4 regions of the Actinomadura sp. 3N508 genome follow, and region 2 is predicted to be linked to each of the others. Evidence: predicted binding sites of a transcription regulator. Region 2 holds the regulator's gene; each other region holds the start of a gene.
The links. Region 2 encodes LexA, which represses DNA repair genes until DNA is damaged. Its sites were predicted from a motif close to TCGAACANNTGTTCGA; they were not measured.
Positions count from the first base shown of each region.

Region 1 (7,400 bases), on a different contig from region 2:
GCGTTCGATCACGACCGGTTCGGCGGCCGTCCCCGGAGCGGCGTCCATGCCCCGCACCCTATGGCGTCGCGCCGCGCGGCGGGCCGGGGGCCGGTGGAATCGGGTGGTGGCGCGGGCCGTGGCGGCTTTACCGTGAGCCTGTGGACGATCATGTGCGGTTGCGGCCGGTGGCCGAGGAGGACCTGCCGTTCGTCGAGCGGCTGCGGACCGACCCGGAGCTGTGCGGGCCGTTCCTGTGGGACGGGTGGAGCGACCCGCGGCGGTTCCGGCGCCGCTGGGAGCAGGACGGCTATCTCGGCGAGGACACCGGGAACCTCATCGTGGACGGTGCGCCGGGCGGGGGCGGGCCGATCGGGCTGGTGTCGTACCGGAAGGTGCGGACCGCGGGTCCGGTGTGGTGCTGGAGCATCGGGATCATGCTGATGCCGGAGGCGCGGGGCCGTGGTGTGGGCACTCGTGCGCAGCGGCTCCTGGTGGACTACCTGTTCGGCTACACCCTCGCGCACCGGATCCAGGCCGAGACCGATGTCGACAATCTCGCGGAGCAGCGTTCGCTGGAGAAGGCGGGTTTCACCCGTGAGGGCGTGATCCGCGGCTATGGGTTCCTCGGTGGCCGCTACCGCGACGAGGTCCTGTACAGCATCCTGCGGGAGGAGGCGTCGCCCGGCGCGTCGTAGCGGGTGGGCGGGCTTGTGCGGGAACACCTCTTCCCCGGGCGGCGTTACCGTGTAACGATGTAATCATCCGGGAGGTGCGATGGTCCCCGACTCCCCCGACGGCACGCGCGGCGGCGCCCACGATGGCGCGCCGCTGGACGCCTACTCCAGTGTCGTGTCCGCCGTCGCCCGCGAGCTGACCCCGCGCGTCGCGGCGCTGCGCGTGCGGCACCGGCGCGGTGAGGGCGCGGGCTCGGCGGTCGCGTTCACCGGCGACGGGTTCCTGCTCACCAACGCCCATGTCGTCGGCGCCGCGACCGGCGGTCAGGTCGCGTTCGCCGACGGCGCGACGGCGCCGTTCACCGTCGTCGGCACCGATCCGCTGTCGGATCTGGCCGTCGTCCGCGCGGACGGGCCCGTCCCCGATCCGGTCACGCTCGGTGACAGCGACGGGCTGGTCGTCGGGCAGCTCGTCGTCGCGGTCGGGAACCCGCTCGGCCTGTCGGGGTCGGTGACCGCGGGGGTGGTGTCGGCGCTGGGCCGGTCGCTGCCGACGTCGCAGCCGTCCCGTACCGGCACGGTGGTCCGGGTCATCGAGGACGTCATCCAGACCGACGCCGCGCTGAACCCGGGCAATTCCGGTGGTGCGCTGGCCGACAGCCGGGGCCGGGTCGTGGGGGTCAACACGGCCGTCGCGGGGTTCGGGCTCGGGCTGGCGGTGCCGATCAACGCGACCACGCGCCGGATCATCGGCGCGCTGATCCGCGACGGGCGGGTCCGCCGCGCGTTCCTGGGGCTGGTGGCGGCGCCCGTGCCGGTCCCGGCGGTGCTGCGGCCGCGGATCGGGCAGGACGAGGCGCTGCGCGTGGTGGAGGTCGTGGCGGGCAGTCCCGCCGACCGGGCCGGGCTGCGCCGCGGTGATCTGGTCCTGACCGCCGGCGGGCGGGCGGTGTCGACGGCGCAGTCGCTGCAGCGGCTGATGTTCGCCGAGGCGATCGGGCGGCCGCTGTCGATCACGGTGCTGCGCAACGGCGCGATGGTCGATGTGATCGCCGCCCCTGTCGAGCTCGACGCCGAGCACGCCTGACCCGTCCGCGCCACGCCCCGGCCGCGGGGGCGGGGGCGGGGTCAGCGGCCGCGGAAGGTGGCGCGGTAGGCGGTGGGCGAGACGCCGGCCGCCTCCTGCAGGTGCTGCCGCAGCGACGCCGCCGTCCCGAACCCGGCGCGGCCGGCGATCCGGTCGACCGGCAGGTCGGTCTCCTCCAGCAGGCGCCGTGCCCGCTCCACCCGTTGCGCGGTCAGCCACGCCTGCGGTGACACACCGGTCTCCTGCCGGAACCGGCGGGTGAAGGTCCGCACGCTCATCGACGCCCGCGCCGCCAGCTCCGCCAGCGTGAGGGGCCGGTCGAGGTGCTGCAGCGCCCATGCCCGCGCCGGGCCGGTCGACGCGGTGCGCGTCTCGGGCACGGGGCGGGCGATGTACTGGGCCTGGCCGCCGTCGCGGTGCGGGGGCACCACGGTGCGGCGGGCGAGGTCGCCGGCGACGGCGGCGCCGTGGTCGCGGCGGATCAGGTGCAGGCACAGGTCGATGCCCGCCGCCTCGCCGGCGGAGGTCAGCACGTCGCCCTCGTCGGCGTACAGGACGGCGGCGTCGACCCGCACGGCGGGGAACATCGCGGCGAGCCGGTCGCATGACAGCCAGTGGGTGGTGGCGCGGCGCCCGTCCAGGAGGCCGGCGGCGGCCAGGACGAACGCGCCCGTGCAGATCGAGGCGATCCGCGCGCCGCGCCGTGCCGCCTCCGCCAGTGCGGCCGGGACGGGGCCGTCGCCGGGGCGGGTCTCGTCGAGGGTGTGGGAGGCGGGCACGATCACGGTGCCGGCGGTGGCGAGCGCGTCGAGCCCATGGGCGACGGTGACCGCGAAGTCCGCGTCGGTGTCGACCTGGCCCGGTCGCACCGCGCACGACACGACCTCGTACAGGGGCGCGCCGGCGGGGGAGCGTGCCTGCCCGAACAGCTGGTGGACCAGGCCGAGCTCCAGCGGCAGGACGCCGTCGCGCACCAGCACCGCCACCCGGTGCCGTTCCACGATCATGGCCCGATTCTTGCACATATCGGCCTGCGGGCCACTCGTGGGCGCCTCGCCCGCCCCGGCAGCATCGGACACGTCACCAGGAACCGCACCCGGGAAGGGGAACCGTCGTGAACGTCCTGTGGGTCTTCGCGCATCCGGAGGGCCGCTCCCTCAACGGCGCCCTGCGCGACCGCGGCGCCGCGACCCTGGCGCGGCTGGGCCACCGCGTCCGCCATTCCGACCTGTACGCGATGGGCTGGAACCCGGTCGTCGGGCCCGCCGACTTCGGTCACGACCCGCGCGAGCGGCTCGTGGTCGGCGCCGCGTCCGAGCGCGCCCACGCGGCCGGCGCGCTGGCCCCCGACATCCGCGCCGAACAGGACAAGATCGATTGGGCGGACGCGCTGGTCGTGCAGTTCCCGCTGTGGTGGTTCGGGATGCCCGCGATCCTCAAGGGCTGGTTCGACCGCGTCTTCGTCCAGGGGTTCGCGTTCGGCGTCACCGACGATCAGGGCCGGACCCTGCGCTACGGCGCGGGCGGCCTGGCCGGGCGGCGCGCCCTGGTCGTCACCACGGCCGGGGCGCGCCCCACCGGTCTCGGCCCCCGTGGCGTGCACGGTGACGCCGAGGACGTGCTGTTCCCCCTGCTGCACGGCACCCTGTTCTACACGGGGATGGACGTCCTGCCGCCGCTGGTCGTCGCCGGCGCCGACCGCGCCGGGCCCGCCGACACCGAGGCCGCCGGCGCGGCGCTCGACGAGCGGCTGCGCACCCTGCCGGCCGCCGCTCCCATCCCGTACCGCCCCGAATCAGGCGGCGACTACGACGCCGACCTCGTCCTGCGCCCCGCGCTGGCCCCCGCGGGCACCGGCCTCACCGTCCACCGCACCACCACCCCCGCCCCAGCCGCCGCCGACCGGACGGACGCCGCCTGACCCGCCCGGCGCCGCGACCCAGGTTCGGGTGGCACGCCACGCGGGCGGCGGTTCACAGGAGGGACAGCTGCCGTGGCGGGTCGGGCCGTGGTGGAGGGGGAGGGGGGCGGTGTGCGGCGCGGTCACCGATGCCGTAGCGGGCGGCCAGGTCGCGGACCTGGCGGGCGATGGCGTCCTGGTACTCGCGCGGGGCGTAGGCGCCCGCCCCGTACAGGCGCGCGTAGGGGACGATCAGCTCGGGGTGGTGCGCGCGCAGCCAGGCCATGAACCATTCGCGGGCGCCGGGACGCAGGTGCAGCGTGATCGCCGACACCCAGGTCGCGCCCGCCTCGGCGATCTGCCGGACGGCCGCGTCGAGCTGGGCGGGGGAGTCCGACAGGTAGGGGATGACCGGGCCCATCAGGACGCCACAGCCGATGCCCGCCTCGTTCAGCGTCCGGCACACCGCCAGCCGCCGGCGCGGCGGCGGGGTGCCCGGCTCGGCCGAGCGCCACAGCTGCGGGTCGACCGACCCGACCGAGACCGCCGCGCTCACCGCGGTGCGCCGGGCCGCCTCGCGCAGGATCGGCAGGTCGCGCAGGATCAGCGTGCCCTTGGTCAGGACGGAGAACGGGTTGGCCGCGTCGCGCAGCGCCGCCAGGATGCCCGGCATCAGCCGGTAGCGGCCCTCGGCGCGCTGGTAGCAGTCGACGTTGGCGCCCAGCGCGATGTGCTCGCCCCGCCATCGCGGCGACGCCAGCTCCGCCCGGACCCGCTCGGCCGCGTTCACCTTCACCACGATCCGCGAGTCGAAGTCCGCGCCCGCGTCCATGTCCAGGTATTCATGCGTTTTACGGGCAAAGCAGTAAACACACGCATGGGAGCAGCCTCGATAGGGGTTGATCGTCCAGCGGAACGGCATCCGGGACGCCTCGGGGACCTTGTTGACGACCGTCCTGGCGCGGACCTCGTAGAAGGTCATGCCGCGGAACCCGGGGGTGTCGAAGGTGCGCGCCACCGCCCCCCGCTCGATCAGCGGCGGTTCCGGGCCCGCGTCGCCGCCGTCCAGCCGGAGATGATCCCAGCGCACGCCCACCCCCCTTTCGAACGTCTGAGCGATCAACCGTCCGGCCAGTATGGAACGTGTGTTCGAAGATCGCAAGGTGAAGGCAGGGCGAAACGGGACGGGCAGGCATCACACGGACATGCGCGTTCCGTACGCAGCATCGCGGCGGGTGAGTGACAATGGGCCGCTATGGCATCGCGACTGAGGATCCGGATCACGGCCGCCCTCGCGGCGGGAACGGCGGCCGCCGCGCTGGCCGGCTGCGGCATCCCCGCGCTCGGCGGGGAGAGCGAGAAGGCCCCCGTCACCGCCGGGGCCAAGGCCGAATGCGGCGCCGTCGCCGCGCCCGGCGACGGCGGCCGGTCACGGCAGCTGCGCGCCATGTGGATCGCCACCGTCGCCGGCATCGACTGGCCCAAGGACACCACCGACCCCGCCGCCGAGCAGCGCGGGCAGTTCACCCGGCTCCTCGACACCGCGACCGCGATGAACATGAACGCGGTGTTCGTGCAGATCCGCCCCAACTCCGACGCCTTCTACGACTCCCCCTACGAGCCGTGGTCGCAGTGGATCACCGGCACGCAGGGCAAGGACCCCGGCTACGACGTCCTCGCCTTCATGATCAAGGAGGCGCACGCGCGGAACCTGGAGTTCCACGCCTGGTTCAACCCCTACCGCGTCTCCCGCCAGGACGACCTGAACAAGCTCTCGCCCAAGAGCCCCGCCCGGCAGCACCCCGACTGGGTCCGCAAGTACGGCACCGGCCTGTGGTACGACCCGGGCCTCCCGCAGGTCCGCGACCTGGCCACCCGCGCCGTCATGGACGTCGTCGGCAAGTACGACATCGACGCCGTCCACTTCGACGACTACTTCTACCCCTACCCCGAGGGCGGCCGCGAGTTCCCCGACCAAGCCACCTACAAGGCCCACGGCGGCGGCATGGACAGGGGCGACTGGCGCCGCCGCAACGTCGACACCCTCGTCCGGGACCTGTCCGGCAAGATCCACGACGCCAAGCCGTGGGTGCGGTTCGGGATCAGCCCGTTCGGCGTGTGGCGCAACAAGAACACCGACCCCCGCGGATCGGACACCCGCGCGCTGCAGAGCTACGACGACATCTACGCCGACACCCGCACCTGGATCAAGAAGGGCTGGGTCGACTACATCACCCCGCAGCTGTACTGGCCGATCGGCGACCCCCGCGCCGACTACGCCGAGCTCGCCGGCTGGTGGGCCGCCCAGGTCAAGGGCACCGGCGTGCACCTCACCATCGGGCAGGGCGCCTACCGCGTCGGCAAGGACGCCGCCTGGAAGAACCCCGCCGAGCTGTCCCGGCACCTCACCCTCAACGCCAAGTACCCGCAGATCCGCGGCGACGTGTACTTCAGCGCCTCCGACATCGTCTCCAACCGCCGCGGGTTCGCCGCCCGGCTGCGCGCCGACCACTACGCCCGCCCCGCGATCCCGCCGATCCCCGCCGGGCGCGGCGGCAAGGCGCCGCCGCCCGTCCAGGACACCGCCGCCGCCCCCGCGGCCGGGAAGGGCGAGAAGGGCGTGAAGGTCACCTGGCGGGCCTCGGAGGGCGCCACCTCCTACGCCGTCTACCGGGTGGACGGCGCACGCCCCGGCTGCGCGCCCGTCGACCCCCAGCCCCTCATCGCCAACGTCCGCGGCGGCGGCATCATCGACCCCGCCGCCAAGCCCGGCCGCACCTACACCTACTACGTCACCGCCCTGGACCGCCTCCACCACCAGAGCGCCCCCGGACGCGGCGCAACGGTCTCCCCGCCCCAGGGATAATGATCATGCTCCGGGGGGAGGAATCAGACACCTGACCCCCGGAGGTAAGAGCATGGCGCTGTCGATGGAGGAGCAGCGGATCCTCATGCAGATCGAGGTCCGCCTGAGCGAGGACGAACCACGGCTGGCCCATCGACTCGCCCGGCTCGGCGAGCCCCGCCGCCGCGCCCGCACCGTCATCGCCGCCGCGGCCGCCGTCATCATCGTCCTCGCCGCGATCGGCGCCGCGATCGCCGCGGCCTTCGCGTAACACCACCCTGACACGGCCCGCCCCGACGCGGGCGGGCGCCCGGCCGCGCCCGCCGTGCGGCGCCGCATCCATCCGCGGACGCGCGAACGCCGATGCCCCGGCGAGGACCTCCTCGCCGGGGCATCGGCGTTCAAGCCGGTGTGGTGGTCGCCTCACGGCGTAAGGCACAACGAAGCTCCAGCCCGGACCGCATGGGACCGGCGGTATTCCCCGAAGGCGTCAGGTAGAGCCCGGGGGACACATGCCACACCGACCCGTCCACTGTAACGGCTTCCCGCGGGTGCTCCTCCACCGCGTCCCCGATGTCCCGATCACCTCACCCCCGGGTGAGGCTTGCCTGCGCCCGTGCACCCCGCCCCCGGCGGAGGCGTCCCCGACTATGACCGCACGCTCACAGCGCCGGAAACGGCGGCCAGGGGACCGGCCGCGCCGGCACGGAGGGGAGAAGCGACAGTGACCACCACGGGGACCGGAACCAGGCGACCCGCCACCGCGGCCGCCGACCGCGACGAAGCCGCCGCCGCGAGCAACGGCGCGCCGCACCGCACCGGCGGCGCCGCCCGCCCCGACCACGAAACCGCACCCATGAACGCCGAAGACACCACGGCGGGCGACAGCGCGGGCGAGGGGTCCCGCAGCGC
Region 1 is NZ_JBIRAX010000006.1:334,876-342,275, forward strand. It holds gene ACH34S_RS23285 (spermidine synthase) at 1-48, opposite strand, end outside; gene ACH34S_RS23290 (GNAT family N-acetyltransferase) at 141-677, shown strand; gene ACH34S_RS23295 (S1C family serine protease) at 757-1,743, shown strand; gene ACH34S_RS23300 (GlxA family transcriptional regulator) at 1,785-2,750, opposite strand; gene ACH34S_RS23305 (NAD(P)H-dependent oxidoreductase) at 2,858-3,664, shown strand; gene ACH34S_RS23310 (Rv2578c family radical SAM protein) at 3,717-4,733, opposite strand; gene ACH34S_RS23315 (family 10 glycosylhydrolase) at 4,899-6,509, shown strand; gene ACH34S_RS23320 (DUF3040 domain-containing protein) at 6,562-6,759, shown strand; gene ACH34S_RS23325 (ATP-binding protein) at 7,213-7,400, shown strand, end outside.
Region 1: ACH34S_RS23310 (Rv2578c family radical SAM protein) is a predicted target of LexA. The motif match lies at 4,781-4,796, and genes of this name have one in related genera.

Region 2 (7,400 bases):
CGCCGCTGCGCTTGGCCACCATGACGAGCACATTCTCCTGCGTCGTGAATCGCCGGCCGCATTCGGCGCACGAGCGGCGGCGCCGAATAGCGCCCCCGTCGTCGGTCGACCGGCTGTCGATCACTTTGGTGTCAGGGTTGCGGCAGAACGGGCAGTGCACGTTGATCCCCTCCCCTGACAATAACGCTTCACACCGGCGTGCACTTCCATATATGGGTTAAGTACATCGGTGTGACTACTAGATGTTGTGGTCAACGGTACGACTCGGCGCAGGCGTACGCAACCTGATCTCACGCCACATGGATCACATCCGCCGCGTAGGACCAGGTCAGGTCGGTCCGCCGTGATTTCCGCCCGGGCGTGTCGTCACCCGGGGTCGCGGCCGGTGACAGAACGTCAGATCGACCCCCAAATCGGGCGCCCGCCGCGCCGAGCCGGTGCGACCGGACGGACACTCCTACGCCCGACGGTCATGCGGCCGAGCCAGGGGCCAGGCGCGTCGCGCGCGGGCCCGCGGTGGATTCAGGGAGCGGGAAGGCGAAGTTCTTGGCCCGGCTGGACGGTGGGGTCACCGCCCAGACCGTTGAGGTCGATGATGCGCTGGACGACGACGCGCGGATCACTCCCCGGATCGGCGTCAGCCGCGATGTTCCAAAGGGTGTCGCCCCGCTCGACGACGACGGTTCTGGCGGGCTTGGACGGGCCGGTGCCGGTTTCGCCGCCACCGGCCAGAGCACCGGACCCCACGGTCAGCCATAGCCCGATGAGCGTGACGGTCGCGGCGAACAGGACCAGAACGGCACGTCCGCGGCGGGTCAGGCGGATCGGGACACGGTCACTCTGGGGTGAACCCGACATCTCTCCCCTCCTTGACGTCGAATGCATTTTCGATCGAACGCCTGTACGATGTTCTACCAGGAGGCGCCGACAAAAAGCGAGCACCACTTCGAACAATTGTTTGATCATTGGGCTCCGACGCGATAGGTTCCATGACAAGGAGTGACCGATCGAGGCGCCGGGAGGCGACGAGCGATGAGCAAGGTCCGGGAGCTGCCAGACGGCCCCATGGACGAGTCGGGGCTGACGCAACGGCAGCGCATGGTGCTGGAGGTGATCCGCGACTCGGTCCAGCGCCGTGGGTATCCGCCCTCGATGCGCGAGATCGGCGAGGCCGTGGGCCTGACCAGCACCTCCAGCGTGTCGCACCAGCTCCGGGCGCTGCAGCGCAAGGGTTTCCTGCGCCGCGACCCCAACCGGCCGCGCGCGGTCGAGGTGCGGGTCCCCGGCGCCACGCCCGTGCGGACGGACGAGGAGGCCTACGAGGCGGCCGGAGGGCAGCCCTCATCGGCGCAGCCCGCGCCCGCCTACGTGCCGCTGGTCGGGCGGATCGCCGCCGGTGGGCCGATCCTCGCCGAGGAGGCCGTGGAAGACGTGTTCACCCTGCCGAAGCAGCTCGTCGGCGAGGGCACGCACTTCCTGCTGAAGGTCACCGGCGACTCGATGATCGACGCCGCGATCGCGGACGGTGACTGGGTCGTCGTCCGGCAGCAGCCGGTGGCCGAGCAGGGCGACATCGTGGCCGCCATGATCGACAACGAGGCGACGGTGAAGACGTTCAAGCGCCGGGAGGACGGCCACATCTGGCTGATGCCGCAGAACCCCGCGTACGAGCCGATCCCGGGCGACGAGGCGACGGTCCTCGGCCGCGTCGTCGCCGTCCTCCGCAAGATGTGATCCGCGCGCGGCCCCGCACCCCGGGGCCGCGCGCAGCAGAAGCCCGGTCGCAGGCGCGTCCGCCAGGCCCGGTGGTCTGCGGGCCCGGCGGACGGATGCTCAGCGCTTCGGGACGATGTTGACGATCTTCGGCGCGCGCACGATGATCTTGGCGATCTCGGCGCCGGCCAGCGCGTCCTGGATCTTCGTGGACGCCAGCGCCAGCCGCTCCAGATCGGCCTCGGCGATCCCCGGCGCCACCTCCAGGCGGTCGCGGACCTTGCCGGCGACCTGGACGACGCACGTCACCGACTCCTCCACCAGCAGCGCCGGGTCGGCGGACGGCCAGCCCGCCCGGATGACCGGCGCGGTCCGTCCCAGCAGCTCCCACGCCTCGTCGGCGGTGTAGGGCGCGAACAGCGACAGCAGCACCGCCATGGCCTCGGCGGCCTCGCGGACGGCGGGGTCGGCGGCGCCCGGACCCGAGTCGATGGCCTTGCGGGTCGCGGTGACCAGCTCCATGACCCGCGCGATCGCCACGTTGAACCGCTGCGTCTCGACCAGCGTGGTGGCCTCGTGGACCGTCCGTGCGGTGACGCGGCGCAGGGCCGGGTCGCCCGCGGTGACGTCCACGCCCGGCGCGGACGTGACCTCGGCGGCGATGCGGTGCACGCGGGCCAGGAACTTCGACATGCCGCGCGGGGACACGTCCGCCCAGTCGATGTCGTCCTCCGGCGGCCCGGAGAACAGCACCGCCAGCCGGACGACGTCCACCCCGAACTCGGCGATCTGCTCGCCCAGGTCGACGCCGTTGCCCAGCGTCTTCGACATCGCCTTGCCCTGGTTGATCACCTGGCCCTGGTTCAGCAGCCGCCGGAACGGCTCGGTGAACTCGACCATGCCCATGTCGTGCAGCACCTTGGTGAAGAACCGGCTGTACAGCAGGTGCAGGATGGCGTGCTCGACGCCGCCGGTGTACTGGTCGACCGGCATCCACCGGCGGACCTGCTCGACGTCGAACGGGCCGTCCTCGTAGCCGGGCGAGCAGTAGCGGAAGAAGTACCAGGACGAGTCGACGAACGTGTCCATGGTGTCGGTGTCACGCTTGGCGGGGCCGCCGCACTTGGGGCACTCGACGTTGACCCAGTCGGACGCGGTGGCCAGCGGCGACGTGCCCTTCGGGGCCAGGTCGGCGCCGCGCAGGCCCTCGGGCAGCGTCACCGGCAGCTGGTCGTCCGGGACGGGCACCTCGCCGCACGCCTCGCAGTGGATGATCGGGATCGGGCAGCCCCAGAACCGCTGCCGGGACACCAGCCAGTCGCGCAGCCGGAAGTTCACCGCCGCGCGGCCCGTGCCGCGCTCCTCCAGGATCTCGACGATGCGGGCGATCGCGTCGGTCTTCGTCAGCCCGTCGATCGGGCCGGAGTTGACGATCTCGCCGTCGCCGGGCGTGGCGATACCGGTCTCGGCCGGGTCGGGCAGGCCGGTCCGGACGACGACGCGGACGGGCAGGCCGAACTTCAGCGCGAAGTCCAGGTCGCGCTGGTCGTGCGCCGGGACGGCCATGATCGCGCCGTGGCCGTATTCGGCCAGCACGTAGTCGGAGGCCCAGATCGGCAGCCGCTCACCGTTGACCGGGTTGATCGCGTAGCGGCCCAGGAAGACGCCGGTCTTCTCCCGCTCGGTGGACAGCCGCTCGATCTCGCTCTCCCGGGAGACCTCCTCGCGGTAGGCCTCGAACGCGGCCCGCTGGTCGGGCGCGCAGATCTCCTCGGCCAGCGCGGCGTCGGCGGCGACGACCATGAACGTCGCACCGAACAGGGTGTCGGGACGGGTGGTGTAGACGGCGACGGGCTCGTCCCGTCCCTCGATGGCGAAGTCGACGTCGGCGCCGGTGGAGCGGCCGATCCAGTTGCGCTGCATCAGCAGGACGCGCTCGGGCCACTTGCCCTCCAGCTGCTCCATGTCGTCCAGCAGCCGGTCCGCGTAGTCGGTGATCTTGAAGTACCACTGGGTCAGGACGCGCTTTTCGACCAGCGTCCCGCAGCGCTCGCAGTGCCCGCCGACGACCTGCTCGTTGGCCAGGACGGTCTGGTCCTTCGGGCACCAGTTGACGTGGCCGCCCTTGCGGTAGGCCAGGCCCCGGTCGTAGAAGCGCAGGAACAACCACTGCGTCCACCGGTAGTACTCGGGGTCGGAGGTGTGCAGCCGCCGCGACCAGTCGAACGAGGGGGCGTAGCGCTGGAACGACGACGCCTGCGTGTCGATGTTGGCGTAGGTCCATTCGGCGGGGTGCGAGTCGCGCTTGATGGCGGCGTTCTCGGCGGGCAGGCCGAAGGAGTCCCAGCCGATGGGGTGCAGGACGTTGAAGCCGCGCTGGAACCAGTACCGCGCGGGGACGTCCCCGATGGCGAACGCCTCCGCGTGGCCCATGTGCAGGTCGCCGCTGGGGTAGGGGAACATGTCCAGCGCGTAGCGGCGCTCGTCGGCGGTGTTCTTCTCGTCGGCCGCGAACGGTTCGAGCTCCGCCCAGCGGGCCTGCCACTTGTCCTGAACCGCCCGTGGGTCAAAGTGCTCGTCGCTGCTCACGCTTCCGGACTCCGGTTTCTTGCTCGATTCGCTGGCTGCAGATGGTCGTGGGCTGTGCTCTGACATGAAACGACCCCTCGCGCAGGAGGGGCCACCACGTTGACGTCAGTCCGTCAACGTGGTCGTTCAAGAAGCAGCCGTGCCGACATACATCAAAGGGTAGCGCAACCGCAAGCCCGCCCGCGGGCATTACCGGCAGGGGCCGCGGCACGCGAGTGATCATGCCCCGCCCGGCGGGACGGCGGGGGCCGCGAGGCTGGGATGCCCCGGCCTGGGCGCCGGGAGTCCGAAGTGCTGGGACGCCGCGAGCTGCGGGGCAGGGAGGCCGCGCAGCCGGGAGGCTCCGAAGCTTCCGGTCAGTGGCCGGACTCCTGGCGCGCGAGGGAGATGACGCCGGTCACCTGGACGCGGGTGAGCTGGAGGTCGGCGCCGACGGCGGACAGGGTCTCCTCCTCGGAGACGCTGAGCGGGCCGTCCACCAGCGCGATCTCGGCGGCGGCGCGCAGGATGCTCTCGCGCGCCTCGGGCGCGAGCGCCGAGGCGGCGTGGCCCATCTCGACGCGGACCTCCTCGAACGGGCGGCCGAGGTCGGCGTTCAGCGCGGCCTCCTCGTAGGCGGGCTCCCCGGCCTGCCGGACGACGGCGACGGCACGCGAGCGGGCGGCCGCGTGGGTGTAGTCGCCCGAGCGCAGGACCTGGGCGATCGCCATGCGCAGGAGCATCGCCGGCATCTGGGCGAGCTGCGCGGTGGTCGGCACGTCGAGGACGGCCGGGTTCCAGCGCCCGTGGCAGGTGTCGCACTCGATGAACTCGCCGCCCGCCTTCGTCAGCGGGATGACGGGGATGAAGAAGAGGGTGAAGAAGTTGCGGCCCTGCCGGCGCCGGTAGTCGCGGTCGCCGCCACAGCCGGGACAGTGGAAGATTCCCCTGGTCAGGGTGAAGAACACCACCCGCCAGCCGAAGATGATCAAGATCGCCCGCCTTTCTCGGTGAAGCCGCACATCGTAACGGCGCCGGGCCCGCGATGTGGGAAGACTTCAGAGCGTTCCGAAAGGCGGTCGGGACCGTGAAAATTCGGGGGGTTGACGCGGCGGGCGTCCATCCATCATCCTCAATCTAATAGGAAGGTTTCCTATAAGAACACCTTCCGTCTCCCACCGTAACACCGTCCGTCAGTCCGCCCACCCCCATCCGTCCACTCGTGGCTACCGCTCCGATCAAGGTCGCCTCCACCCCCGCCAGGAGACCGAGTATGCCCGCCAAGTTCCGACCTCCCCGAAAACGGACGCTCGCCCTCGCGGCCGTGGCGTCCGCCGGGCTCACCGTGCTGACCGCCGCACCGGCGTCGTCCCACGGCTACACCACCTCCCCCACCAGCCGCGCACTGTTCTGCCAGCAGGGTGCCGCCAAGAACTGCGGCCAGATCCAGTGGGAGCCGATGAGCGTCGAGGGCCCCAAGGGGTTCCCCGCCCGCGGCCCCCAGGACGGCACGATCTGCGCCGGAGGTGTCGGCCGCTTCAGCGAGCTGGACCAGCCGCGCGGCGGCCAATGGCCCGCCAACAAGCTCACGAGCGGCCAGTCGTTCACCTTCACCTGGCGCCACAGCGTCCCCCACGCCACCACCTCGTGGCACTACTACATCACCAAGGACGGCTGGGACCCCACGCAGCCGCTCACCCGCGCCGCCCTGGAGCCCGAGCCGCTCGCGAACGTCAGCGGCGGCGGCCGGCGCCCGCCGAGCACCGTCTCCCACCAGGCCGTGCTGCCCGCCAAGCAGGGCCGGCACCTGATCCTGGCCGTCTGGGACATCGCCGACACCGGCAACGCCTTCTACCAGTGCTCGGACGTGGACTTCGGCTAACAGACCACCCTCCGCGGGCCGCGTCGCTCTCCGTCGCCCGCACCTGAGGGACCGGGCGGGACCGCGCTCCCGCCCGGTCCCTCCTTCTTTTTCTCCCCGGGCCCTTCCCGCTTCTCCGCCCCTCCCCCGCCGGCCGCCTTTCTTTCCCGGCTCTTCTCGCATTTCCCCAGCGCAGGGGATGGCGCGGGCGGACGCCGATGCAGCAGGATGTGCGAAACGGTTTGTACACTCACCGGTAACTAACCGGCCGGTCACCATTCCGCGCGAGGAGTGCCATGCTCAACCTGTCCGTGCTGCTGGAGGACGCCGCCAGGGAGACGCCCGATCGCGACGCGGTCGTGTTCGGCGACATCCGGCTCTCCTACTCGTTCATCGACTCGGTCGCGAACCAGGTCGCGAACCTGCTGCGGTCGTGCGGCATCCGGCCGGGCGACAAGGTGGCCCTGTCCTGCCCGAACCTCCCGTACTTCCCGATGGTGTACTTCGGGGCGCTCAAGGCCGGCGCGGTGGTCGTCCCGCTGAACGTCCTGCTCAAGCCGCGCGAGATCGCCTACCACCTGGACGACTCCGACGCGAAGGCGCTGTTCTGCTTCGAGGGGACGCCGGAGCTGCCGCTCGGCCAGATGGGGCACGCCGGGTTCGAGCAGGCGCCGAACTGCGAGCACCTCTTCCTGCTGCCGGCGAGCCTGGCGGCGACGGAGTCGCCCATCGAGGGGGCGGAACTCTTCTGGGCGGCGCTCGCCGGGCAGCCGAACACGTTCGAGACCGAGCAGACCGAGCCGAACGACACCGCCGTCATCATCTACACCAGCGGGACCACCGGCCGGCCGAAGGGCGCCGAGCTCACGCACAGCAACCTGCTGGCGAACGCCATGGTGGACGACACGCTGTTCTACCGGACACTGCACGACACGTCCCTCGTGACGCTGCCGCTGTTCCACATCTTCGGGCAGACGTGCGTGATGAACGTCGGGCTCTACCGCCGCGCGACGCTCGTCATGCAGGCCAGGTTCGACGCCAAGCAGGCCGTCGAGCTGATGGTCAAGGAGAAGGTGAACATCTTCGCGGGCGTCCCGACGATGTACTGGGGGCTGCTGACCGACGACACCTCCGAGGAGGACATCGCGACGATCCGGGAGAACCTGCGGGTCGCGGTGTCGGGCGGCTCGGCGCTGCCCATGGAGGTCCTCAAGGGGATCAAGCAGAAGTTCGACGTGGACATCCTGGAGGGGTACGG
Region 2 is NZ_JBIRAX010000004.1:701,779-709,178, forward strand. It holds gene nrdR (transcriptional regulator NrdR) at 1-160, opposite strand, end outside; gene ACH34S_RS18745 (LysM peptidoglycan-binding domain-containing protein) at 523-858, opposite strand; gene lexA (transcriptional repressor LexA) at 1,033-1,734, shown strand; gene leuS (leucine--tRNA ligase) at 1,834-4,302, opposite strand; gene ACH34S_RS18760 (hypothetical protein) at 4,659-5,273, opposite strand; gene ACH34S_RS18765 (lytic polysaccharide monooxygenase) at 5,555-6,163, shown strand; gene ACH34S_RS18770 (long-chain fatty acid--CoA ligase) at 6,439-7,400, shown strand, end outside.

Region 3 (7,400 bases), on a different contig from region 2:
TTCGTCGTTGCCGATGCGGTGGAACGTCTCCGCGACCGTCTTGCCCTGGAACGGGGGACGTCCCGTCCCGGCGTAGGCGACGACGCAGCCCCACGAGAACACGTCCGACGCCTGCGCGACCGGCTCGCCGCGCAGCACCTCCGGCGCGATGTAGGCGGGCGTCCCGACGAACTGGCCGGTGCGGGTTGGGCCGTCGGCGGCGTCCAGCGCACGCGCGATCCCGAAGTCGATCACTCGGGGCCCGGTGGACGACAGCAGCACGTTCGCGGGCTTCAGATCGCGGTGGACGATCCCGGCCCCGTGGATCGCGGCCAGCGCCGTCGCGACGCCGACCGCGACGCCCTCCAGGTCGGAGCCGGGCAGCGGGCCCTTGCCGCCGACCGCCTTCTCCAGGCTCGGCCCGTCGATGTACTCGGTGACGATGTAGGGCGGGTCCTGGTCGAGCCCGGCGTCCAGGACGGGCGCGGTGCAGAACCGGTGCACGCGCCGCGCCGCCGTCACCTCGCGGCGGAACCGGGCGAGGAACGCCGGCTCCCCGGCCAGCTCCCGGTTGACGACCTTCACCGCGACGCGGCGGCCGTCCGGCTCCGCCCCCAGGTAGACGGTGCCCATGCCGCCGCGGCCGAGCCGTCCGAGCAGGCGGTAGGGCCCGAGGACGCGCGGTTCGTCCTGCTCCAGCGGTTCGGCGGCGTATGTGGTCATGGCGGACGGGACTCCTCGAAGATCGTATATTCCGGACTCAGCCTAAAGGAGCCGCCGTGCCCGGAACCGGCGATCAAGGGATCAGCAGGAGCTTGCCCGTCGTCCGCCGCGCCTCCAGATCGGCGTGCGCGGCGCCGGCCTCCGCAAGATCGTAGCGATGCCCGACCCGGATCCGGACATCTCCCGTCTCCACCCACCGGAGCACGTCGGTCGCCCGCTCCAGCAGCTCGTCGCGGGTGACGACGTGGTGGGCGAGCATCGGCCGGGTGAGGAACAGCGAACCGGCCGGGTTGAGCCGCTGCGGGTCGAACGGCGGCACCTTCCCGCCCGCCGCCCCGTACAGCGCCAGCGTGCCGCGCAGCCGCAGGCTCGCGAGGCTCCCCTCGAACGTCGGCGCGCCGACGCCGTCGTACACGGCCGCGACGCCCTCACCGCCGGTCAGCTCCCTGACCCGGCCGGCGAAGCCGTCGTACCCCATCGTGACGTCCGCGCCCGCGTCCTTCGCGAGCTTCTCCTTCTCCGGCGTGGACGCCGTCCCGATCACCCGGGCGCCGAGCGCCTTGGCCGCCTGGGTGAGCAGCAGCCCCATCCCGCCCGCGGCCGCGTGCACGAGGACGGTGTCGCCCTCCTTGATCGGATACGTCGACCGGGTCAGGTAGTGCGCGGTCATGCCCTGCAGCATCGAGGCCGCCGCGTCCTCCAGGCCCACCCCGTCCGGGACGGGGACGAGCCGGTCCGCCGCCACCAGCGCCTTCGCCGCGTAGCCGCCCAGCACATCGCTGGAGGCGACGCGGTCACCGACGGAGAACCCCTGGACGCCGTCGCCGACCGCCGCGACCGTCCCGGCCGCCTCGATGCCCGGCGTGTAGGGGAGGTCCTTCGCGTAGGCGCCCGTCCGGTAGTAGACGTCGATGAAGTTGACGCCCGCCGCCGCCACGTCGATCAGCACCTCGCCGGGGCCCGGCTCCGGGTCCGGCCGTTGCGTGGCCGTCAGTACCTCGGGGCCGCCGTTCTCGGTGATCACGATCGCGCGCATGCCGTGCTCTCCTGCCTGCCTGGACGGTGAACTTGATCTCGGCAACCGGTCGTTCCCGCGGGCTATTCCACCGCGGAGAAGGTCAAACCCAGTCGCGCATGGTGCGGCCGACCGTCGCGACGGACTCCTCCACGCGGGCCGCGACGGTCGCGGGCTCCCAGATGTCCAGCCGGGCGCAGTCCTCGAACGCGATCTTGGTCGCCGCCATGAAGAACGCGACGACGACCCTGGGACGCAGGTCCGCGCCGGGGTCCACGTCCTCGCGCCGGGCGATCTCGGCGGCCAGCGCCTCCGTCGCCGCCCCGTACCGCGCCATCTGCGCCGCCATCAGCGACGGCGTCGCCTCGATCACCTGCCGGACGCGGCGGAACCGGGCGCTGTCGGCCGGGTCGCCCTCCGCGATCGTCCGCAGCACCACGCGCAGCGACTCGTACAGCGCGGCGAACGGCCGCTCCTCGGGCGGACGCGCGGCGAGGGCCTCCGCGAGGAGCCGGTCGTGCTCGCCGAGGAAGCTCGTGACGACGTCCTCCTTGGTGGCGAAATAGCGGAAGAACGTCCGCTGCGACACCTCCACGGCCGCGACGATCTCGTCGATCGTCGTCGCCTCGTACCCCTTCGAGACGAACAGCTCTAAGGCCGCGTCGACGAGCGCGAGCCGGGTCCGCTGCTTCTTGCGCTCGCGAAGCCCCGCGAGCGCACGGGCGGGCGCGGGCTCCGGCTCTGCGGGCTCCGGCTCCGCGGGGCCAAGGTCGGTGGAGTTCGGGTCGGTGGAGCTGGGGCCGGTGGTGCCTGACGGGTCGCCGGCGGGGACGGCGCTCATCGGCTCGCTCCTTCTATGCCTGTACCTATGCCTATGCGCTTGGCCGGGCGGGATGGACGCCCCACCCTCAAAGGCTTCTATCACGGACGGGTCCTCCGCATGGGCGACGGGGTTCCAACGTCCGGAACGGGCCGCGTGCGATTGGCGCACACCCGCTCGGCGCGTCGCGCCGCCCTCCGCGGTCCATCCCCGCCCGCTCTGGAATCAGGCGTCCCACTCTCTGGGAATCCCCTGCACAGGCCGCGGATTCGGGTCATGCTGAGGGTCGGTCACCAACTGTTGCCGGACGGTCGCCGAAGGTCATCGCCCGGCGGCTCGGACCATGCTGAGGCAGGCTGATGTGTCAGTAGTCGGTGGACGGGAGATCGCCGAGGTGCGCCGGCGTCATCTCGCGGCACTAGCGCACGAAGTCGAGGTCCGCGGGCTCTCCTGGAGGTTCGCCGGGCCCGGGGAGTCCCTGCTGAGCGTGTCCGGCACGCGGACGCGCCGCCAGATCATGGTCGTCGCGACCCCGTGCGGCGACGGCTGGTACTACCTGTGGCCGGGCGGCGGCATGGCCGGCGTCACCGAGGCCGCAACGGTGGCCGACCGCCTCAGCAGATTGTGCTGATTCTCCCAGGGGGGCGACCCCCTGGAACCCCCGTCAGGCACGACGGGCACGCTTCCCGGGCCGCTGGCGCGTCCCGTGAAACGCACCCACCGTGCTCGGGTCCTGCGACCTCCGGGCGCTGGGCGCTGTGTTTGCCCAGGGGGGCGACCCCCTGGAACCCCTGTTGGCACGGCGGGCACGCTTCCCGATCCGCTGGCGCGTCTCGCGAAACGCACCCGCCGTGCTCGGGTCGTGCGACCTCCGGCGCTGGAGCGCCTCCGGCCGCACGACCCGTGGTCTCGGTTGAGGTTCTCTCCACCTTGCTCCCGTGCGGGCGGCTTCCCTAGACTCGGACGCGAACGTTTGTTCGAATTCCCGCATGTTCTTCCCCCGTGCGGTGAGCGCGAGGGGGAGGCAGATGACACGCGTGTTCGGCGACCCGGTGGACGTCTGGGTGAGCGATGGACGTCCTGTCCGGTTCGTCTGGCGTGGCCGGCTCTACACCGTGCGGCGGGTGCTGGAGCACTGGGTCACGACCCGTGACTGGTGGCGGGAGCAGCAGCCCGACGGCGAGGCCACCGGAGAGCGGGAGTTCTGGCGGATCGAGGCGACTCCGGACCGCGAGATCGGCGTCTACGAGCTGCGGCATGAGGTGGCCGCCGACAGCTGGCTGCTATCCCGGGTATGGGACTGACGTGCACGTTCACGTCGCCTCGTGCTATTCGCTGCGGTACGGCGTCGCACCGCCCGCGGCGCTGGCCGAGCGTGCGGCGGGCCTCGGCATGGAGACGCTCGCGCTGACCGACCGGGACGGGCTGTACGGCGCGGTCCGTCACGTTCGGTCATGTGCGGACGCGGGGATCGGGGCCGTCGTCGGCGCCGACCTCAGGGTCGCGTCCACGGGCGAGGAGCGGATCGTGGTGCTCGCCGAGGGCCGGGCCGGATGGCGGTCGCTGTGCCGGCTGGTGACGGCGGCGCATTCGGCGGGGGAGCGCGGGAAACCGGTGGTCACGCGGCAGATGGTCGGTGCGCACGCGGAGGGCCTCGTCGTCCTGCTGGGCCCGGCGTCGGACGTGGGACGCGCCGTCACCGGCCGCCGTCCGGACGTGGCGGCGGCGCGGCTGGCGGAATGGCGCGCCACGGCCGAGACCGCGATCGAGATCGTCGACCACCATGACCGGGGCGACGGGCCGCGCGCGGCGCGGATGCTCGCGCTCGCCCGCGAGGCCGGGGTGCCCGCCGTGCTCGGCAACGCCGTCCGCTATCTGGAGCCGTCCGATCATCCGGTCGCGCAGGTGCTGGACGTGACGCGCCGCCTCGTCCCGCTCGACCGGCGGCACCTGGACGACCGCACCGGGCAGGCCTACCTGAAGTCCGTCCCTGAGATGCGCCGCGTCGCGGAGCTGAGCTGCGGCGCGGACGAGGCGGACGCGCTCCTCGCCGCGACCCGGCGGCTCTCCGAACGCTGCGTCCTGGACGCGGGGCGCGATCTCGGCATGGACGACGTCCACCTCCCGATCAGCGAAGGCGACCCGTACGCCCGCCTCGTCGCCCGCTGCTCGGACGGGCTGTCCCGGCGCGGCCTGGAAGGGTCACGGAGGGCCGCGGCGCGGCTCGACGACGAGCTCGGCGTGATCGCCCGGAAGGGGCTGGCGTCCTACTTCCTCACGGTCGCCGACGCCGCCGCGCTGATCAGGTCGCGCGGCATCCGGTGCGCGATCCGCGGCTCCGGCGCGGGCAGCCTGGTCAACTACCTGCTCGGCATCGGCGACCTCGACCCGCTGCGGCACGACCTGGTCATGGAGCGGTTCCTCGCCGACAGCCGCGACGGCCTCCCCGACATCGACCTGGACGTCGAGTCCGCCCGGCGCCTTGAGGCCTACGAGGCGCTGTTCGACCGGTTCGGCGCCGAGAGCACGGCCTGCGTGTCGATGATGGAGACCTACCGGGCGCGCAGCGCGCTCCGCGACGTCGGCAACGCCATCGGGCTCCCGCCGATGGAGATCGACGCGATCGCGAAGGCGTTCCCGCAGATCAGGGCGAGCCAGATCCGGGCCGCGCTGGACGATCTGCCCGAGCTGCGGCAGAGCAACCTGGCGAGCGGGCGCCTGGAGGTCATGTTCCGCATCGCGGAGCGCCTGGACGGCCTGCCCCGCCACATCGCGATGCACCCGTGCGGCGTCCTGCTGTCGAACCCGTCCCTGCGCGACCGGACGCCCGTCGAGCAGGCCGCCGTCGGGTTCCCGATGAGCCAGTTCGACAAGGACGACGTCGAGGCGATGGGCCTGCTGAAACTCGACGTCATCGGCGTGCGGATGCAGTCGGCGATGGCGCACGCGGTCGCGGAGGTCGCCCGGCTGACAGGTGAGACGATCGCGCTGGAGGACGTCCCGCGCGACGACCCCGCCACGTACGCGCTGGTCCGCACGTCCCGGACGCTCGGCTGCTTCCAGATCGAGTCGCCGGGACAGCGCGAGCTGATCGGCCGGCTCCAGCCGCGCGACCTGGACGACCTCGTCCTCGACATCTCGCTGTTCCGCCCGGGCCCGGTCAACTCCGACATGGTGACGCCGTTCCTGGAGGCCCGTGCCGGGACCCGCGAGCCCGCCTACCCCCATCCCGACCTCGAACCGGTGCTGCGGGAGAGCCTCGGCGTGATCGTCTTCCACGAGCAGGTGCTCCGCGTCCTCGACGTGATGACCGGATGCGGCCTCTCCCGGGCCGAGGCCGCGCGCCGGAACCTCAACCACGAGCGCGGCCAGGCCGTGGTGGGCGCGTGGTTCCGCAAGACGGCGCTGGCGCGCGGTTACGACGAGGCGTCCGTCGAGCGGGTCTGGCGGATGCTGACCGCGTTCGGCGCGTTCGGGTTCTGCAAGGCGCACGCCGCGTCGTTCGCGCTGCCCACCTACCAGTCGGCCTGGCTGAAACGGCACCACACGGCTGCGTTCTACGCGGGCGTCCTCACCCACGACCCCGGCCTGTACCCCAAGCGCGTCATCCTGGACGACGCGCGGCACTTCGGCGTCCCGATCCTGCCCCTGGACGTCAACCGGTCGGCGGCGGCGTGGCATGCCGAGCCCGTCTCCGAGGGCGGCCCGGCCGGAATCCGGGTGGCGTTGAGCGAGGTCAAGGGCATCTCCGACGGCGAGGTCACCAAGATCGTCACGGCCCGGCCGTACGCGTCGCTGGGCGACTTCTGGCGCCGGGCCCGCGTGTCCCGCCCGACGACCGAGCGGCTGGTCCTGGCGGGCGGGTTCGACACCGTGCACGACGTCCCGCGCCGCGATCTCCTCTGCCGCGTCGGCGCCCTGGAGCGTGTGAACACCCGTCCGGCCCACGTCATGGAAGGCCAGCTCTCCCTGGCTCAGGAGGACGGCACGCCGCCCGCCCTGCTGGAGGAGATCCCCGCGGGCGAGCTGCCGCCGATGACCCCGGCCGAGGTGGTCGAGGCGGAGCTGGACATCCTCGGCATGGACGTCAGCCGCCACGTCATCACCTTCTACGAGGGGCTGCTCGCCGGGCTCGGCGTCGTCCGGGCCGCCGACCTGCCGGGGCGTCCCGCCGGGAGCGAGGTGCTGGTCGCCGGGGTCAAGGTCGCCACGCAGACCCCGGCGGTCCGGTCCGGCCAGCGGGTGATCTTCGCGACGCTGGACGACGCGACCGGCCCCGTCGACCTCACGTTCTTCGAGTCCGTGCAGGACCGCTGCGCCGCGACGGTCTTCGGGTGCTGGCTGCTGGTCGCGCGCGGGCGCGTCCGCCGCGCCGGGGGCGGCCGCGCCGTCTCGATCACCGCGGACGGCTGCTGGGATCTGAACGCCCTCGATGACGCGTGGCGCCGCGGCGGCCCGGACGCCGCCCGCGCCGCCATGGACGCCCCGTCCCCGCCCGCGCGGCCCGTCGGCCGCCGGATCGTCCAGCCGACCGGGTTCGCGATGTCCCCGTACTCCGACGTCGGGCATGCGGGGCCGGCGATCAAACGGCCGCCCGCCGCGCGCCTGTGGCACAGCAGCCGGGGCAGCTCTGGCCCTTAGCCGCTCAGCCGCCGGGGGCCGAGGTCGACGGCGTCACCGTCAGGCACTGCAGCCGCGTGATCTGGAAGACCGTGGCCATGCACAGGCAGGCGGCGAGCGCCTGGAACGCGGCCGCGGCGACGCCGACGTGGACGTCGAAGCGCGCGTCGGCGAGCGTGTCGACGCTGCCGTGGGTGAACGCGCGCCCGAGGACCAGGCCGAGGAGGGCGCACACCCACCAGG
Region 3 is NZ_JBIRAX010000013.1:48,363-55,762, forward strand. It holds gene ACH34S_RS35445 (DUF4389 domain-containing protein) at 1-702, opposite strand, end outside; gene ACH34S_RS35450 (quinone oxidoreductase family protein) at 776-1,738, opposite strand; gene ACH34S_RS35455 (TetR family transcriptional regulator) at 1,821-2,558, opposite strand; gene ACH34S_RS35460 (hypothetical protein) at 2,899-3,168, shown strand; gene ACH34S_RS35465 (DUF6504 family protein) at 3,566-3,841, shown strand; gene ACH34S_RS35470 (DNA polymerase III subunit alpha) at 3,843-7,178, shown strand; gene ACH34S_RS35475 (DUF4328 domain-containing protein) at 7,183-7,400, opposite strand, start outside.
Region 3: ACH34S_RS35465 (DUF6504 family protein) is a predicted target of LexA. The motif match lies at 3,503-3,518, and genes of this name have one in related genera.

Region 4 (7,400 bases), on a different contig from region 2:
GCGGTGCACGATCCCGGCGCGGTGGATCGCGGCGAGCGCCGCCGCCGTCCGCAGCCCGAGCTTGCGGAGCTTGGCCGGGGGCAGCGGGCCGCGGTCCTCGACGACGTGCTGGAGCGGCGGCCCTTCGACGAACTCGCTGACGATGTAGGGGCGGTCGCCGGTCATGTCGGCGTCCAGCACGCGGGCCGTGTGCCGCCCGGACACCCGCAGGGCCGCGTCGGCCTCCTTGACGAACCGGCTGCGCGCCCGCTGCCCGGCCGCCACGCCGCCGCGCAGCAGCTTGACGGTGACGAACTCGCCGTCGCCGTCGCGGCCGAGGTAGACGACGCCCTGGCCGCCCTCGCCGAGCCTTCCGAGCAGCGTGTAGCCGCCCAGGCCGCGGGGGTCGTCGGGGCCGAGCGGGGTATCTGGGCGCCTGCCGCGCGCCGCGTGCGCGCCGCTGCCGTGCCGATCGGGGTCTCCGTGCCGGTCCGGGCCTGCGCCCCCGGCCTGGCGGTCGGGGCCGGACCGGGCGGCCTGCGCCGAGCGGGACGGCGCGGGGCGCGCCTTGGCCGACCGGGCGACGTGGGGCTGGCCGGCGTGGGGCTGGCCGGCGTGGGGCTGGGCCGGACGCCCTGGACGGGCGGCGGCGCTGCGCGCGGGATGGGGGCTCGTCCTCCCGCGGGAGGTGTCGTGCGGCACGTGGGGGGCTCCGACTCGGCGGGGACGGACGAAGATCTCCTCATTTGTACCGTGTCGCCGGGCTGCCCGGCAGGGGAACCTCGATCTTCGCCGCCCCGGCTGGAACGTGCCGACGCCTCCTACGTGCTGCGCACGGTGGCCGCGACCGCCAGTTCGGCGAGCGCGTGCCGGGCCTCCTCGGTGATCGGCGCGGAGCGCAGGGCCTCCTCCGCCTCGCCGAGATAACGCTCGATCATGGCCTCGCAGGCGGCGAGCCCGCCGGTCTCCTCGATGATCGCGCGCAGCTCGTCCACGCCGGGACGGTCGAGGCCGGGGTCGCCGAGGCGCCGCCGCAGCGCCGCCGCCTGCGCCGCGGAGGCCCGCTCCACGGTGAGCGCGATCAGCACGGTCCGCTTGCCCTCGCGCAGGTCGTCGCCCGCGGGCTTGCCGGTCTCGCCCGGGTCGCCGAACACGCCGAGGACGTCGTCGCGGAGCTGGAAGGCGATGCCGAGCGGCAGGCCGTAGCCGCTGAGCGCGGCGGTCACGTCGGGGCCGCCCCCGGCGAGCGCCGCGCCGAGGTGCAGCGGACGCTCGATCGTGTACTTGGCGCTCTTGTACTCCACCACGCGCAGCGCCGTCGCGACGGACGCCTCCCCGCGCGTGCCCTCCAGCATGTCGAGGTACTGGCCGCACATGACCTCGGTGCGCATCAGGTCGTAGACGTCCCGGCCGCGCCGCCTGCGCTCGCCCTTCAGCCCGCAGGTCTCGAACAGCTCGCTCGACCAGGCCAGGCACAGGTCGCCGAGCAGGATCGCCGCGCCCGCGCCGAAGGCCTCCGCGTCGCCCGGCCACGCCTGCGCGCCGTGCAGCGCCTCGAACCTGCGGTGCACCGACGGCTGCCCGCGCCGCGTGTCGCTGGAGTCCATCACGTCGTCGTGGATCAGCGCGCTCGCCTGCAGCAGCTCCAGGGACGCCGCCGCCCGCACGATGGCCTGGCCGTCCGCGCCGCCCGCGGCGCGCCAGCCCCAGTAGCAGAACGCCGGACGGAGCCGCTTGCCCCCGCCGAGCAGCGCCTCCAGGGCGGCCAGCATCGGGGCGAGGTCGTCGCTGATGGTCAGCAGGGCCGGGCGCTGCCGGTCGACGAAGGCCAGGAGCGCCTCGTCGACCTCCTTGCGGATCAGGCTGGTCGACATGCCGAGATCGTATCCAGCCGGGTGGTTTCAACCGTCCGCCGGAAACGTGAGAGGTCCATAGATCCTCGGAAATATGGACATAACGGCCGTGCGGTGTGCGGAGCATCACTCGTATCGGCGGCCCCAGGGGGCCTTTAGAGGGCTTCTGTAGGCTTGGGACATGCCACGCCTGCGCCCAGACCGTCCCCCCGCCGTCCGAGAGCTGCTGGCCTCCGGAGCCAAGTCCTTCTCCTTCGAGTTCTTCCCGCCCAAGACCGACAAGGGCGCGCGGAACCTGTGGCGCACCATCCGCGAGCTCGAACCGCTGCACCCGACGTTCGTGTCCGTGACCTACGGCGCGGGCGGCGGCACCCGCGACAAGACCGTCGACATCGTCGAGCGGATCGCCACCGACACCACGCTCACGCCCGTCGCGCACTTCACCGCCGTGAACCACTCCCAGGCCGAGCTGCGCCAGCTGATCGGCCGGTTCGCCTCCGTCGGCGTCCGCAACATCCTCGCCGTGCGCGGCGACCCGCCCGGCGACCCGATGGGGGAGTGGGTCAAGCACCCCGAGGGCGTCGAGTACGCCGCCGAGCTCGTCCGGATGATCCGCTCCTACGGCGACTTCAGCGTCGGCGTCGCCGCGTTCCCCTACAAGCACCCGCGCTCGCCCGACATCGAGAGCGACACCCGCTACTTCGTCGAGAAGTGCCGCGCCGGGGCCGACTACGCGATCACGCAGATGTTCTTCCGCGCCGAGGACTACTTCCGGCTCCGCGACCGCGTCGCCGCCGCCGGCTGCGACGTGCCGATCCTGCCCGGGATCATGCCGGTCACCCAGTTCAGCACGATCGAGCGGTCCGAGCAGCTGTCGGGCGCGCCGTTCCCGCCCGAGGTGAAGGCCCGGTTCGAAGCCGTCGCCGATGACCCGGACGCCGTCCGCCGCCTCGGCATCGAGCACGCCGCCGAGCTGTGCCAGGAACTGCTCCGCCAGGACGCGCCCGGCATCCACTTCATCACGTTCAACAAGTCGACGGCGACGCGCGAGGTCTACGGGCTGCTCGACGCCGACGGGTACGGGGCCAGCGGCAGGGTCCCGCCCATGACCGCGTAGCGCGGCCCGCCGCCGGGGAACTCGAAGTCCGTCAGCAGATCGACCATGCCGACGGAACGGTAGAGCGTGCGGGCCGGGGTGTCCGGCCGCCTGTCCAGCGTCGACAGCACGACGGTCCGCTCCGGCCTGCCCTCGCACAGCGCGGTCAGGAGCGCTCGCCCGAGGCCCTTGCCCTGCGACTCCGGGTGGACGTGCAGCTCCGCGATCTCGAAGGTGTCCGCCAGCCACCCCTCCGCGTGCTCCGGCCCCTCCAGGTCGGTGAGCGCCCGCGCGACGACGTCGTGCCACCACTGCCCGCGCGCGCCGTGGAACCCGTACGCGAACCCCTGCAGCGGGCCCGTCAGGACGGGCAGCGCCCCGCGCCGCTCCACCACGAACGCCCGGAACCCCGGATACGAGGTGTGCCGTTCCATGATGGTGTGGCGGCCCGGAAGCTGCTCGTCCGGCGGGTCCATGGTGGCCGCGTAGACGTCCAGCATGGGGCTGAGCCTGCGCAGGAACGCGCGCTCGTCGATCTCGCGCAGCTTCGGGTCCCTCACCCGACAGAGCGTAGACCGGCCGGTGGCCCGCCGGAGGACGAAAGCTGATCACGACCGCCGCGTGGCCTCCGCAGACCGCCGCACCCCGGTGTCACCCGCCTTCGACGGCCTTGCGCACGGACGCGTCGTCCCGCGCCACGACGGCGGTCTCGCCGGTCAGCACGATCGGCCGCTGGATCAGCACCGGGTTCGCCACCATGATCTCGATCCAGCGGGCGCGGTCGTGCGCCAGGTTCTTCAGCCCGAGCTCCTTCGCGACCGGCTCGTTGAGCCGCGCCACCTCCCACGGCTCCGCGCCGATCCGCTTCAGGACCGCGTCGAGCTCGTCCGCCGTGGGCGGCTCGTCCAGGTAGCGGCGCTCGGTGTACGCGACGCCCGCCTCGTCCAGCGCGGCCTTCGCGGCGCGGCTCTTCGAGCAGCGCGGGTTGTGCCAGATCTCCATCTCACTCCACCTCCGCGGGGGTGCCCCCGGTGATCCTCAGCAGTTCCTCGTACGACGTGGGGAACACGGTGTGCGGATGCCCGCCCGCCGCCCAGACCTGGTCGTACTTGTCCAGCCAGACGTCCACGAGCGTACGGATCGGCGCCGGATGCCCCAGCGGCGCCACCCCGCCGATCGGCTGCCCGGTCGCCGCCCGGACGAACTCCGGCGTCGCCCGCTTCACCTTCGCCGCGCCCACCAGCGCCGCGATCTTCACCGTGTCGACCCGGTGCGCGCCGCTCGTCATCACCAGCAGCGGCGTCCCGTCCGCGTCGAACACCAGGCTGTTGGCGATCGCGCCCACCTCGCAGCCCAGCTGGTCGGCCGCCGCCTGCGCCGTCGGCGCGGACTCGGGCAGCTCCACGACCGTCCCCGTAGCGCCCCGGTCGAGCAGCGCCTTTGCCACGATTTCGGTATTCGGATGCATGGGTAGCACTTTAAGGTCAGCTCATGCGAGGGAGACCGATCGACGTGCGGATGGGCGCGGTTCTGCTGACCGCCGCCGTTCTTGTGACGGGGTGCAACGGGACGGACGGGGCCGCGGGCCCGCCGACGACCCCGGTCGCCAAGCCGGCGACGCCCGCGCCGCCCCCCACGCCGGCGCCCACGCCCGCGCAGCGCAAGCTGAAGCCGGGCGCGAAGGGCGACGACGTCAAGGCGCTCCAGCGCCGCCTCAAGGAACTGAACTACGACCCGGGCAAGGTGGACGGGAAGTACGGGACGTCCACCCAGCTGGCCGTTTGGGCGTTCCAGGCCGTCAACGACATGAAGCAGAAGGGCACGCTCGACAAGCCGTTCTGGGAGGCTCTGGCCAGCCCCGAGCAGCCGGAGCCGATGGCCAAGAAGCGCGAGAAGGACCGCGTCGACGTCGACCTGAAGCGCCAGTACCTCGTCCTCTACAAGGACGGGCGGCCGCGCCTGATCACGCACATCTCCTCGGGCTCCGGCGAGTACTACTGCGCCAAGGACCGCGGCGCCAAGGTCCCGCGCTGCCGCTACGCCACCACCGGCACGGGCGACTTCCGCACGGGGCGCCGCGCCTTCGGCTGGGAGACCTCGCCCCTGGGACGCCTCTACAACCCCATCTACTTCAACGGCGGCATCGCCTTCCACGGCGCGCTGGACGTGCCCAGATACCCCGCCTCGCACGGCTGCGTCCGGCTGCCGATGCACGTCGCCGAGTACTTCCCCGACCTCCTCGGGACGAACGTCCCAGTGCACGTCAGACGCCCCAAGTGAGGGCAGTCACACCGCGCTGACCTGCGGAGAACGGCGCGCGTTCGAACACGTTGACGAATCGGCGTCAGGGCGGTTTACTGGGTGGTGCGTCGAACTTATGTTCGACGTGGTGCGGGACTCGCGGCCCGTGCCAGGGCGACGTCCCCGCCGGTGGCGCAGCTGCCGGCGGGACGGACGGCCGGGCGGAGTGAGGGGAAGCTCTCCGCCCGGCCGGCCCGAGCCCGGAAGGAGGCAGACATGTCCGGAACGATGACCGCACGCGGGATCCATGCCGCCGCCCAGTCCGTCCCGCCGCCGAGCCCGCGCCGCCGCCCGATGCCCGCACCGCGCCCGGCGCACACGGCCACCGGCCAGCTCCACGCCGCCCGCATGGGCCTCGCCGAGGCCGCCGAGGCCACCTCGCCCGCCGTCCGCTACGTGTGCGCCCACCTGGCCGCACTCCGCGCGGCCGCCGCGGTCCTGGCGTCCAGGGAACCCCTGGAGACCCACCGCCGCGGCCGTCCGCGCAGCGTCTGGGTGCTGCTCCCGGAGGCCGAGCCCGCCCTGCGCGAATGGGCCGCCTTCTTCGCCGCCGGCGCCGACAAGCGCGCCGCCGCCGAGGCCGGGCTGCCCCGCGCCGTCACCCCGCGGGAGGCCGAGGAGCTCCTGCACGACGCCGACGTCTTCGTCACCCTCGTCGAAGACACCCTCGGCGTCACCAGCCAGCCCACCCTGCCCGTGCCCGAAGCCAGCTGACCCGCAGGACCCCTCCGAAGACCCCCTCCCGAGGCCGTCCCTCTCCCCGGGACCGCCTCCCAGGTGGCCGGGGCCGCCGAGTACGGCCGCCCCGGCCGCCGCCAACCCCTCCGGCCGATCGCGCCGGCGGTGGCCGCACCTCCCCCCGAGCCGGCCCCGCCGGCGCGATCCCACCTGGCCGAACGGCCCGGAACCGGTGCCGGAACGCGGAACGGGGCCCGGCATGGCGCCGGGCCCCGTCACGTTGCTGCGGGTATATCAGAACGACTCGACGGCGCGGCGCGCCTCCGGGTCGAGGACGCCCCAGCCGATGAGCTCTTCGGTGAGCTCCGTCGGGGACTTGTCATAGATGACCGCGAGTGAACGCAGGTCTTCTTGGCGGATGGACAGGACCTTTCCGTTGTAGTCGCCACGCTGGCTTTGAATCGTCGCGGCGTAGCGGGCGAGAGGACCGGCCTTGTCTTTCGGAAGCTGCTGCAACCGCTCTAGATCGATCACGAGCTTGGGTGTAGGCCCGAGCGGGCTCGGCGCGGCTCCGCCGGGCAGCAACTCGGAAACCGGCACGCCGTAGAAATCGGCGAGCTCGGCCAGCTTCTGAACGGTGACGGCGCGGTCGCCCCGCTCGTACGAACCCACGACGACGGCCTTCCAGCGGCCTCGGGACTTCTCTTCCACGCCGTGCAGGGACAGCCCCTGCTGGGTGCGGATGGCGCGCAGGCGCGCGCCGAGAGCCTTTGCGTATTCAGACGGCATGATGGCCCCCCAGGCTCACTTTCATCGTCGTCGGACTCCGGCTCGCGCCGGAGGGGAGCCGATTCGCGAAGCCATTGGGCCTCAGGAGTCCGCCCCCGGGGATGGTTACGGACAGTGACGGTAAAACGGAGAAGGCCCTAGGTCAAGCCGATTGGAAAAAAGCGGTCGAATCCGCAGGACTCGATGGTGCTGGCGAGGATCGTCCGCAAGCCCTGCGGGCACGGCCCGCCGGGCCCCTCGCGCGGCCGTTCCGCGTGCCGGCGCCGCCGCGAATGTGACGCCTCTCACCTGCGAATACGCGGACCGGCCCGGACGCCGGGGCGGTCCGGGACGGCTGCTACGGTGGGGGACGCAAGACGTCCTTTAAGGCCCGTCCCGTGAGGCGGGAAAGGAGTTTCCGTGATGAATGCTGCCTCCAGGCCGGAACGGCCGGTGGAGGAGCGCGTGGCGGACGGTGATCCCCGGCCCAAGGCCGTTCTGGAGGGTCCCGACATCAGGCGCGCGCTGACCCGTATCGCACACGAGATCCTCGAGCGGACCAAGGGCGGCCACGACGTCCTCCTGCTCGGCATCCAGACCCGCGGCGTGGGCCTGGCCGAACGGCTCGCCGGGGCACTGCGCGAGGTCGAGGGCCGCCCGGTGCCCTGGGGCTCGCTCGATGTGACCATGTACCGCGACGACCTGCGGCTGCGGCCCGCCCGCGC
Region 4 is NZ_JBIRAX010000003.1:700,530-707,929, reverse strand. It holds gene ACH34S_RS14595 (serine/threonine-protein kinase) at 1-681, opposite strand, end outside; gene ACH34S_RS14590 (polyprenyl synthetase family protein) at 801-1,853, opposite strand; gene metF (methylenetetrahydrofolate reductase [NAD(P)H]) at 2,014-2,949, shown strand; gene ACH34S_RS14580 (GNAT family N-acetyltransferase) at 2,886-3,488, opposite strand; gene ACH34S_RS14575 (arsenate reductase family protein) at 3,580-3,930, opposite strand; gene ACH34S_RS14570 (YbaK/EbsC family protein) at 3,932-4,396, opposite strand; gene ACH34S_RS14565 (peptidoglycan-binding protein) at 4,420-5,208, shown strand; gene ACH34S_RS14560 (SAV_6107 family HEPN domain-containing protein) at 5,446-5,943, shown strand; gene ACH34S_RS14555 (transcriptional regulator) at 6,202-6,696, opposite strand; gene pyrR (bifunctional pyr operon transcriptional regulator/uracil phosphoribosyltransferase PyrR) at 7,099-7,400, shown strand, end outside.
Region 4: ACH34S_RS14560 (SAV_6107 family HEPN domain-containing protein) is a predicted target of LexA. The motif match lies at 5,298-5,313, and genes of this name have one in related genera.